DNA from 2 places in the Streptomyces sp. Je 1-369 genome. Region 1 is predicted to be linked to the other one. Evidence: predicted binding sites of a transcription regulator. Region 1 holds the regulator's gene; the other holds the start of a gene.

Region 1 (5,656 bases):
GCGCTGGTGACCTGCGTCGTGATGCGGGACTCCTTGGAGCCCGGGACCAGGTGGTCGACCAGGACGCCGAGGCGGGCGTCCGGCCCCGGGTCGAACTCGGCGACGATCGCGGGGAGGTCGTCGACGCCCTCCAGGTACTCCACGACGACGCCCTCGATGCGCAGGTCGTCGCCCCAGACGCGCTCGACCAGTTCGGCGTCGTGACGGCCCTCCACGTAGATGCGTCCCGCGCGGGCGACCCTGGCCCGCGCACCGGGCACGGCCACCGAGCCGGACGCGGTGCGGGAGGGACGTGCGGGGGCCGCGGCCCGCGAAGGGCGGACCAGGGTGACCGGGCGGCCCTCCAACAGGAAACCGCGCGGCTCCATCGGGAAGACGCGGTGCTTGCCGAAGCGGTCCTCCAGCGTCACCGTCGGGCCCTGCGCCGTCTTCTCGCAGCGGATCACCGCCCCGCAGAAACCGGTGCTCAGCTCCTCGACCACGAGGCCGGCGTCGGCCGCCACCTCCGGTACGGGCTTCGGCTTCTTCCAAGGGGGCGTGAGGTCGGCGGAGTACTGGCGCATTCTGGTGACGATAGGAAGAGCGGAGGCGTCACGCGTCACGACACGCCGAAGCGGGTTGCCAGTGTGGCGCGTTGGGCACGGACAAAAGCCGCATTCACCGTCGCTCCGTGCCCGGGTACGTAGTGCGCGTCCTCGCCGCCCAGATCCAGGAGGCGGTCGAGCGCCGCCGGCCAGTGGCCCGGCGCCGCGTCCGGGCCCGCCTGCGGCTCACCCGACTCCTCCACCAGATCGCCGCAGAAGACGACCTCACGGCCGCCGTCGGTACCCGGCACGAGGACCGCCAGGTCGTGGCCGGAGTGACCGGGCCCGATGTTGGCCAGCAGCACCTGGACACCGCCGCCCAGGTCGAGCGTCCACTCCCCGCACACCAGGTGGTGCGGGCGGACCAGGAGGTCGGCCGCCTCCGCCGCCGCGTCCGGGTCCAGGCCGTGCCGCACCGCGTCCTCGCGCAGCGAGTCGCGGCCCCTGGCGAAGACCGTGTCGATGCCCACCGCCCCGTACACCTCCACGCCCGCGAACGCCGCAGCCCCGAGTACATGGTCGAAGTGCGGGTGCGTGAGCGCGAGATGGGTCACCCTGCGGTCGCCGCCCAGGATCCGCCGGGCCTGCGTGCGCAGCGCCGCGCCCTCGGCCAGGCTCGACCCCGCCTCGATCATGAGGGCCGCGTCGTCGCCGACGACGAGCCCCGCCGTGCAGTCCCAGACGGGCAGACGGCACCGTCCCACGCGCGGGGCGAGCCGCTCCCAGCCCGCCGCTTCCCATGCCGGCGTCACGTTCATACGGTGACGCTATCCGTACGGGCGGTGTTCGGCAGCCGCTGTCTTGCCCGGCCCGTACCCGACGGCCGTACACTGACCTTTTGAAGTGCTGGCACTCGCCCGCGGGGAGTGCCAGGCGAGGGGGCTCGGGGCATACCGGGGCCCGTCGTGAACGACGGAGACAGCTGGAGGTGTGCGCGATGCTCAGTGAACGCAGGCTCGAAGTGCTGCGCGCCATCGTCCATGACTATGTGGGGACGGAGGAGCCCGTCGGCTCCAAGGCGCTCACCGAGCGGCACCGTCTGGGGGTCTCCCCGGCCACCGTCCGCAACGACATGGCGGTGCTGGAGGAGGAAGGGTTCATCGCCCAGCCGCACACCAGCGCGGGGCGCATCCCCACCGACAAGGGCTACCGCCTCTTCGTCGACAAACTCGCGGGGGTCAAGCCGATGACCGCGCCCGAGCGGCGCGCCATCCAGAACTTCCTCGACGGCGCCGTCGACCTCGACGACGTCGTGGGACGCACGGTGCGGCTGCTCGCGCAGCTCACCCGGCAGGTCGCCGTCGTGCAGTACCCGTCGCTCACGCGGTCGACGGTGCGGCACGTGGAGCTGCTCTCGCTGGCTCCCGCCCGGCTGATGCTCGTACTGATCACCGACACGGGCCGGGTCGAGCAGCGCATGATCGACTGCCCGGTGCCGTTCGGCGAGAGTGCGCTCGCGGACCTGCGGGCCCGGCTGAACAGCAGGGTCGCGGGGCGGCGCTTCGCCGATGTGCCACAGTTGGTGCAGGACCTGCCCGAGGCCTTCGAGGCCGAGGACCGCGGCACTGTCGCGACGGTCCTGTCCACCCTCCTCGAGACGCTCGTGGAGGAGACGGAAGAGCGGCTGATGATCGGCGGCACCGCCAATCTCACTCGCTTCGGACATGACTTTCCCCTCACCATCCGGCCCGTTCTCGAAGCCCTCGAGGAGCAGGTCGTGCTCCTCAAGTTGCTTGGGGAAGTGCAGGATTCGGGCATGGCCGTACGGATCGGTCACGAGAACGCCCATGAGGGGCTCAGCTCCACGTCCGTGGTCTCGGTCGGCTACGGTTCGGGAAGCGAGGCAGTCGCCAAACTCGGCGTGGTCGGACCGACCCGCATGGACTATCCGGGAACGATGGGAGCAGTACGCGCAGTGGCACGTTACGTCGGACAGATCCTGGCGGAGTCGTAAGTGGCCACGGACTACTACGCCGTACTCGGCGTGCGCCGCGACGCTTCCCAGGACGAAATCAAGAAGGCCTTCCGCAGGCTGGCGCGTGAGCTTCACCCGGATGTGAATCCGGACCCGAAGACTCAGGAGCGCTTCAAGGAGATCAACGCCGCGTACGAGGTGTTGTCGGACCCGCAGAAGAAGCAGGTCTACGACCTCGGCGGCGACCCGCTGTCCCAGGCGGGCGGCGGCGGAGGCGCGGGTGGCTTCGGCGCCGGCGGCTTCGGCAACTTCTCCGACATCATGGACGCGTTCTTCGGGACGGCGTCGCAGCGCGGACCGCGCTCGCGCACGCGTCGCGGCCAGGACGCCATGATCCGTCTGGAGATCGACCTCGACGAGGCCGCCTTCGGGACCACCAAGGACATCCAGGTCGACACGGCTGTCGTCTGTACGACCTGTAGTGGTGAAGGTGCCGCGCCCGGTACCTCGGCCCAGACGTGTGACATGTGCCGCGGTCGCGGTGAGGTGTCCCAGGTCACGCGGTCCTTCCTCGGCCAGGTCATGACCTCGCGGCCCTGCCCGCAGTGCCAGGGGTTCGGCACGGTCGTGCCGACGCCGTGCCCCGAGTGCGCGGGCGACGGGCGGATCCGCTCGCGGCGGACGCTGACCGTCAAGATCCCGGCCGGTGTCGACAACGGCACGCGGATCCAGCTCGCGGGCGAGGGCGAGGTCGGCCCCGGTGGTGGCCCCGCCGGTGACCTGTACGTGGAGATCCACGAGCTGCCGCACGCCGTCTTCCAGCGGCGCGGCGACGACCTGCACTGCACGGTGACGATCCCGATGACCGCGGCGGCCCTCGGCACGAAGGTGCCGCTGGAGACGCTCGACGGCCTGGAGGAGATCGACATCCGGCCCGGCACGCAGTCGGGGCAGTCCGTGCCGCTGCACGGGCGCGGCATCACGCACCTGCGGGGCGGCGGTCGCGGTGACCTCATCGTGCACGTCGAGGTCCTTACGCCGACGAAGCTCGAACCCGAGCAGGAGCGGTTGCTGCGGGAGCTGGCGCAGCTGCGGGGTGAGGAACGGCCCACGGGGCAGTTCCAGCCGGGGCAGCAGGGCCTGTTCTCCCGCCTGAAGGACGCGTTCAACGGGCGGTAGCGCCTTGAGCGGTGACTTCGGCCCCCGGCGACGGTTCGTTCCGCTGCCGGGGGTTCTGTCGTCGTCCGCGGGTGCGTGGGGGCTGGTGGCGCAGTTCCCCGCGCCCCTAAAAGCAACCCGTCCCGCGCCCCTGAAGGGGCCCGGGACGGGCCTTTCAGGGGCGCGGGGAACTGCGCGAGCAACCCGGGACGGGCCGCAGACGCCGACGGTGGGCAGGGGGCGGACGGGGCGGCGCACGCCCGGTGCGGGGTGCGCGATTCGGTGCGGGATGTAGGGCGTGGCACGATGCCGTCATGTCCTCCGCACTGACCGAGCTCTGTCGTCTTCCGATCGTGCAGGCCCCCATGGCGGGCGGTGCCTCCGGGTCCGCGCTGGCCGGGGCCGTGGCCGAGGCAGGGGGGCTCGGGTTTCTCGCTGCCGGGTACAAGACCGCCGACGGGATGTACCAGGAGATCAAACAGTTGCGGGGGCTCACCTCGCGCGCGTTCGGCGTCAACCTGTTCATGCCGCAGCCCGACACCGCGGACGCCGCGGCCATCGAGGTGTACCGGAATCAGCTCGCCGGCGAAGCCACCTGGTACGAGACGGAGCTCGGCGACCCGGACAGCGGGCGCGACGACGGGTACGACGCCAAGCTGGCGATCCTGCTCGACGACCCCGTGCCGCTCGTCTCCTTCACCTTCGGCTGCCCCACCCGTGACGTCCTCGACGCCTTCGCCCGCGTCAACACCCTGACCGTCGTCACCGTCACCACCGCCGAAGAGGCCCAGACCGCCCAGTGGGCGGGCGCCGACGCCGTGTGCGTGCAGGGCATCGAGGCGGGCGGGCACCAAGGGACACACAAGGACAATCCGGAGGCCGATGGGGCCGGGATCGGGTTGCTCTCACTTATTACGCAGGTGCGTGAGACCGTGCAGATTCCGATCGTCGCCGCCGGTGGGCTCATGCGCGGCGCGCAGATCGCCGCCGTGCTCGCCGCGGGCGCCGACGCCGCGCAGCTCGGCACCGCCTTCCTCGTCACCCCCGAGTCGGGCGCGAACCCGCTCCACAAGCAGGCCATGACCAACCCGCTCTTCGTGCGGACCGAGCTGACCAGGGCGTTCTCCGGGCGCCCCGCGCGCGGCCTCGTCAACCGCTTCATGCGTGAGCACGGCCCGTACGCCCCCGCCGCCTACCCCGAGGTCCACCACCTCACCAGCGCCGTGCGCAAGGCCGCCGCGAAGGCCGGGGACGCGCAGGCCATGGCGCTCTGGGCCGGGCAGGGCCACCGGCTCGCCCGCGAGCTGCCCGCCGGACAGCTCGTCGAGGTCCTCGCCGCCGAACTCGCCGAGGCGAGGGCGAAGGCCGCGTCGGCTTCGGGGGGTGCCGCATGACCGCCCCGGTCTTCGTCGTCGAGCATTTCGACGCGGGTGAGGGCGGGCGCTATGTGCTCGACGGGCCCGAGGGTCGGCACGCCGTCTCCGTGAAGCGGCTGCGCGCCGGTGAGGACGTCGTCCTGACCGACGGCGCCGGACGCTGGGCGGAGTGCGTGGTCGTGGACACCGAGGGCAAGGACCGGCTGATCGTCCACATGGACTCCGTCGCCGACGAACCCGCCGAGTCGCCCCGCATCACCGTCGTACAGGCCCTGCCCAAGGGCGACCGCGGCGAGCTCGCCGTGGAGACCATGACGGAGACCGGCGTCGACGCCGTCGTGCCGTGGACCGCGTCGCGCTGCATCACGCAGTGGAAGGGCGAGCGCGGCCTCAAGGCCCTCGCCAAGTGGCGGGCCACCGCGCGCGAGGCGGGCAAGCAGTCCCGCCGGACCCGCTTCCCGGAGGTCGCCGACGCCGCGTCGACCAAGCAGGTCGCCGCGCTCCTCGCGGACGCCGACTTCGCGGCCGTCCTGCACGAGGAGGGCAGCAGTGACCCGCTGGCCACGGCGGAACTCCCCCCGGCCGGGCACATCGTGCTGGTGGTCGGGCCCGAAGGGGGCGTA
Region 2 (5,656 bases), 2.3 Mb from region 1:
CGCCCTCTGCGAGGACGCGCTGCGCCTGGCCCGGGTGCTCACCGCCCTGATGCCCGAGGAGTCCGAGGCGCACGGCCTCGCCGCGCTCCTCGAACTGCAGGCCTCGCGCACGGCGACCCGCACGGGCCCGACGGGCGAGCCGGTGCTGCTCAAGGACCAGAGCAGGGCGCACTGGAACCAGATGCTGGTCCGGCGTGGATTCGCCGCCCTCGCACGGGCCCAGGCCACGTCCCCCTCACCGGCGGGCGCCCTCGGCCCGTACGCACTCCAGGCCGCGATCGCCGCCTGCCACGCCCACGCGCACAGCTACGAGGAGACCGACTGGCAGCAGATCGCCGCCCTCTACGGCCTGCTCGCCGCCCGTGCCCCGTCTCCCGTCGTCGAGCTGAACCGCGCGGTCGCGGTGGCCATGGCGCAGGGCACGGAGGCCGGGCTCGTCCTGGTCGACGCGCTGACCGCCGAACCCGTCCTGAAGGACTACCACCTGCTGCCCAGCGTCCGGGGCGACCTCCTGGAGCGGCTCGGACGCACCGACGAGGCCCACGCGGAGTTCGAACGTGCGGCGTCGCTGGCGCGCAACGAACGGGAACGGGAACTGCTCCTGGCGCGGGCCGCCGACTGCTGGGCGGGGACGGGGCGCGGGGCGCGGCCTGCGCAGAGCGCCCCCTAAGGGCGGTGCCTAGTGCTTGGCGGGCGGGGGCGCCGGGTGGCCGATCAGCATCGTCGGGGCGCCCGCCACCCGCGTCAGGAAGACGGTCGCCGCGTTCCTGCCCTGCGGCTTCACCTTGCGCCGCAGCTCCTCGGGCTCGACGGCCGAGCCGCGCTTCTTCACCGTGAGGATGCCGACCCCGCGCTCGCGCAGCAGGGCCTTGAGCTTCTTCACGTTGAACGGGATCCGGTCGGTGATCTCGTACGCCGTCGCGTACGGGGTGGCGTGCAGGGCGTCGGAGGTGACGTACGCGATGGTCTCGTCGACGAGTCCGCCGTCGACCCGGGCGGCGACCTCGGCGACCAGGTGGGCGCGGATGACGGCGCCGTCGGGCTCGTACAGGTAGCGACCGACGGGACGCACCTCCGGGTCGGGCAGCATCGTGGCGAGCGGGGTCCACAGGGAGGCGCCGCCGGGCAGGAGCGTGGCGCGGTGCGAGGCGGGCGTGTCGGTGCCGAACCACAGGACGGCCTCCTTCACGTCGCCGCCGTCCGAGATCCACTCGGCCCCCGCCTCGGCGGGGATCGCCTCGTGCGGGATGCCGGGGGCGATCTTCAGCGCGGCGAGCGGGGCCGCGAGGGCCGCTCCGACCGCCCAGGACAGGGGCGGGGAGTAGGCCTCGGGGTCGAAGATCCGCCCGCGGCCGCCCCGGCGCGCCGGGTCCACGAAGACGGCGTCGTACGCGGACGTGTCCACGTCGGTGACGTCCGCCTCGCGCACCTCGATGAGGTCGGCGAGCCCGAGCGCCTCGGCGTTGGCGCGGGCGACCGCGCAGGTCAGCGGGTCACGGTCGACGGCGAGCACGGAGATCCCGGCGCGCGCGAGGGCGATGGCGTCGCCGCCGATGCCGCAGCACAGGTCGGCGAGCGAACGTACGCCCAAGGCCTTGAAGCTCTCCGCGCGGTGCGCGGCGACGGACGCGCGCGTGGACTGCTCGACGCCGTTCGGCGTGAAGAACATGCGGGCCGCGTCCTCGGCGCCGAACTTCGCCGCGGCCCGGGTGCGCAGCCGCGCCTGGGCGAGCGCCGCGGAGACCAGGGGCGCCGGGTGGGTGCGGCGCAGCCGGGTGGCGGCGGCGAGTTCCTCGGCCGGTGCGACGTCCCGCACCTCGTCGAGCAGGGCCCGGCCCTCGTCGGTACGGAGGGCGGCGAAGGCGGCGAGGGGGTCGCCGAGGTCGGTCTCGTGGGCGCTCGGCGTGTTCGGGTCGTTCACCCGCCCCATTGTGGGCCAGTCGGTGGATGGTGCGCGTCCGGCGGCGGTGTCGGGCCGTCGGGACGGCCTTGAGCTGCGAGGATCCGGCGCCATGCAACTAGTACGACAAAAGGAAGAATGCGCCAGAAGGCGGAAGAACCAGACGCGCGCCCTGGTGGCCGTCCTCTCCGTCGCGGCGATCGCCTCCGGCTGCGCCTCCGGAGACGACTCCGACGGCGTGAAACCCGCCCACGGCCAGCAGCCGCTCAACGCCCCGCCCGCCCGCGCCCTCGACTCCTACGCCCAGAAACTCGCCACGGCCCAGGTCGCCCGCACCCTGGCCGCCAAGCGCTGGGGCCTGGCCAAGCCCCCGCTCGCCGCGCCCCCGCCGCCCGCCGCCAAGCCCCGGATCACCACCCGCAAGGGGTTCGAGGTCAAGGGCCAGGAGAGCCTGCCGCCGGTCTTCACGACGATCCCCACCAAGGAGAAGGTCGTCTTCCTGACCATCGACGACGGCGCCGAGAAGGACCCGGCGCTGCTGAAGATGATGAGCGAACTGAAGCTCCCGTACACCGCGTTCCTCAGCGACTACCTGGTCAGCGAGGACTACACCTACTTCAAGAAGATGCAGGACCGCGGCGTCACCCTGAACAACCACACGCTCAACCACCGCTACCTGCCCGGACTCTCGTACGAGGGGCAGCGCCGCGAGATCTGCGGCATGCAGGACGTCATCAAGAAGCACTACGGCAAGCGCCCCGAGCTCTTCCGCCCGCCCTACGGCAACTACAACCGCGACACGCTGCGCGCCGCCAAGTCCTGCGGCGTCAAGGCGGTGCCCCTGTGGGCGTCGGAGGCCTTCGCCGACCACATGGAGTGGCGCGAGTGGGACCGCGACCTGCACCCCGGCGACATCATCCTCACGCACTTCCGGGGGCGCGAGGACTGGAAGGGCACCATGCCCGACATGATCCGCAAGGTCATGAAGACGGTCACCGACAAGGGGTACGCGGTCGCCAGACTTGAGGACTACCTGTGACCCCGCGGGCGCGAGCGCGCCGCCGCCTCCTCGCCGGGGCCCTGCTGTGCGGAGTGCTCGCGCCCGCGCCGCTCACGGGGTGCGCGGAATCGGTCGACCCGATCGAGAGGCTCGGCAGGAAGGCGGCGCAGAAAGTGCCGCGCACACCGGGCAACGGCAGGGCGGGGGCGGTTGCCTGCGCCGGGGAGCGGGAAGTGAGCCCTCCTTGGCTCCGCTCTCTTCGGCCCGTGCGGAAGGAACTGGAACCACCCGCCGTGCGTTGCCCCGAAGGGGTGCTCCGCACCCCTTCCCCCTGAAGTCCGACGCAGCGGATTGGCACTCCGCTTGACCGAGTGCTAATCCCCGTCCTAGTCTCGCTTCTGGCACTCACCACTGGAGAGTGCCAACAGCGACGGGCAGGTCCGGCACCCGCGACGACGGATCCACCTGGTCGCCACACTCAGACTCTTAACCCCGTGAGATCTCCGAAGGGGGAGACCGGATCGTGACGACCGCAAGCTCCAAGGTTGCCATCAAGCCGCTCGAGGACCGCATTGTGGTCCAGCCGCTCGACGCCGAGCAGACCACGGCCTCCGGCCTGGTCATTCCGGACACCGCGAAGGAGAAGCCCCAGGAGGGTGCTGTCCTCGCCGTGGGCCCGGGCCGCTTCGAGAACGGCGAGCGCCTGCCGCTCGACGTCAAGGTCGGCGATGTCGTGCTGTACAGCAAGTACGGCGGCACCGAGGTGAAGTACAACGGCGACGAGTACCTCGTCCTCTCGGCTCGCGACGTCCTCGCGATCGTCGAGAAGTAGTTTCACCGCTTCACCCGCTTCACCCGCTTCACCCGCATCACCTGCTTCACCGGCAGATTTGCTTTTGAGCTGCGCCCCTGGTCACCCCGCTGATTGCCGGGCGGCGAGGGGCGCAGTTCGTTGCTGAACGTTCTGGGGGTTTCCCCCGGACCCCCCTGAGTTTTCGAGAGGGCTGAATCGCTCCCATGGCGAAGATCCTGAAGTTCGACGAGGACGCCCGTCGCGCCCTTGAGCGCGGCGTCAACAAGCTTGCCGACACGGTCAAGGTGACGATCGGCCCCCGCGGCCGCAACGTCGTCATCGACAAGAAGTTCGGCGCCCCGACCATCACCAACGACGGCGTCACCATCGCCCGTGAGGTGGAGATCGAGGACCCGTACGAGAACCTCGGCGCCCAGCTGGTGAAGGAGGTGGCGACCAAGACCAACGACATCGCTGGTGACGGCACCACCACCGCCACCGTGCTCGCCCAGGCCCTCGTCAAGGAAGGCCTGCGCAACGTCGCCGCCGGTGCCTCCCCGGCCGCCCTGAAGAAGGGCATCGACGCCGCCGTCGCGGCCGTCTCCGAGGAGCTCCTCGCCACCGCCCGCCCGATCGACGACAAGGCCGACATCGCGGCCGTCGCCGGTCTGTCGGCCCAGGACCCGCAGGTCGGCGAGCTCATCGCCGAGGCGATGGACAAGGTCGGCAAGGACGGTGTCATCACCGTCGAGGAGTCCAACACCTTCGGCCTCGAGCTCGACTTCACCGAGGGCATGGCCTTCGACAAGGGCTACCTGTCGCCGTACATGGTCTCCGACCAGGAGCGTATGGAGGCCGTCCTCGACGACCCGTACATCCTGATCCACCAGGGCAAGATCTCCTCCATCCAGGACCTCCTGCCGCTGCTCGAGAAGGTCATCCAGGCCAACGCCTCGAAGCCGCTCCTGATCATCGCCGAGGACGTCGAGGGCGAGGCCCTGTCGACCCTGGTCGTGAACAAGATCCGCGGCACCTTCAACGCCGTCGCGGTGAAGGCCCCCGGCTTCGGCGACCGCCGCAAGGCCATGCTCGGTGACATCGCCACCCTCACCGGCGGCACCGTCATCGCCGAAGAGGTCGGCCTCAAGATCGACCAGGTCGGTCTCGACGTGCTCGGCACCGCCCGCCGCGTCACCATCACCAAGGACGACACGACGATCGTCGACGGCGGCGGCAACAAGGCCGACGTCGAGGGCCGCGTCGCCCAGATCAAGGCCGAGATCGACGCCACGGACTCCGACTGGGACCGCGAGAAGCTCCAGGAGCGCCTCGCGAAGCTGGCCGGCGGCGTGTGCGTCATCAAGGTCGGCGCCGCCACCGAGGTGGAGCTCAAGGAGAAGAAGCACCGTCTGGAGGACGCCATCTCCGCGACCCGCGCCGCGGTCGAGGAGGGCATCGTCTCCGGTGGTGGCTCCGCTCTGGTGCACGCCGCCAAGGTGCTCGGCGACTCGCTCGGCAAGGACGGCGACGAGGCCACCGGTGTGGCCGTCGTCCGCCGCGCCGCCGTCGAGCCGCTGCGCTGGATCGCCGAGAACGCCGGCCTCGAGGGCTACGTCATCACCTCGAAGGTCGCCGAGCTCGACAAGGGCTTCGGCTTCAACGCCGCGACCGGTGAGTACGGCGACCTGGTCAAGGCTGGCGTCATCGACCCGGTCAAGGTCACGCGCTCCGCGCTGGAGAACGCCGCGTCGATCGCCTCGCTGCTCCTGACGACCGAGACCCTCGTCGTCGAGAAGCCGGCCGAGGAAGAGGCGGAGGCCGGTCACGGCCACGGCCACGGTCACTCGCACTGACCTGAGTTGCCCGAGGCCCGGCTCCCCGTACGGGGAGCCGGGCCTCGGGTCTTTTGGGGCGCGTTTGCAGGGTTGCCTCCCGTTGCCGGGTGCGGGTCGCGGGGCTACTG

The links. The regulator HrcA, encoded in region 1, represses chaperone genes, less so after heat shock. The targets are predictions, from matches to a motif close to TTNGCACTCNGNNNNNCNGAGTGCNAA.
Region 2: a site for HrcA is predicted at 3,252-3,278, ahead of groES (co-chaperone GroES). Genes of this name have one in related genera too.

The regions. Positions count from the first base shown of each region.
Region 1 is NZ_CP101750.1:2,988,674-2,994,329, reverse strand. Features, by position in the region: gene NOO62_RS13680 (DUF3097 domain-containing protein) at 1-563, opposite strand, end outside; gene NOO62_RS13675 (MBL fold metallo-hydrolase) at 599-1,336, opposite strand; gene hrcA (heat-inducible transcriptional repressor HrcA) at 1,522-2,538, shown strand; gene dnaJ (molecular chaperone DnaJ) at 2,539-3,678, shown strand; gene NOO62_RS13660 (nitronate monooxygenase) at 3,972-5,051, shown strand; gene NOO62_RS13655 (16S rRNA (uracil(1498)-N(3))-methyltransferase) at 5,048-5,656, shown strand, end outside.
Region 2 is NZ_CP101750.1:5,326,345-5,332,000, forward strand. Features, by position in the region: gene NOO62_RS24405 (RNA polymerase sigma factor) at 1-670, shown strand, start outside; gene NOO62_RS24410 (THUMP-like domain-containing protein) at 680-1,930, opposite strand; gene NOO62_RS24415 (polysaccharide deacetylase family protein) at 2,013-2,939, shown strand; gene groES (co-chaperone GroES) at 3,424-3,732, shown strand; gene groL (chaperonin GroEL) at 3,918-5,546, shown strand; gene NOO62_RS24430 (SDR family NAD(P)-dependent oxidoreductase) at 5,651-5,656, opposite strand, start outside.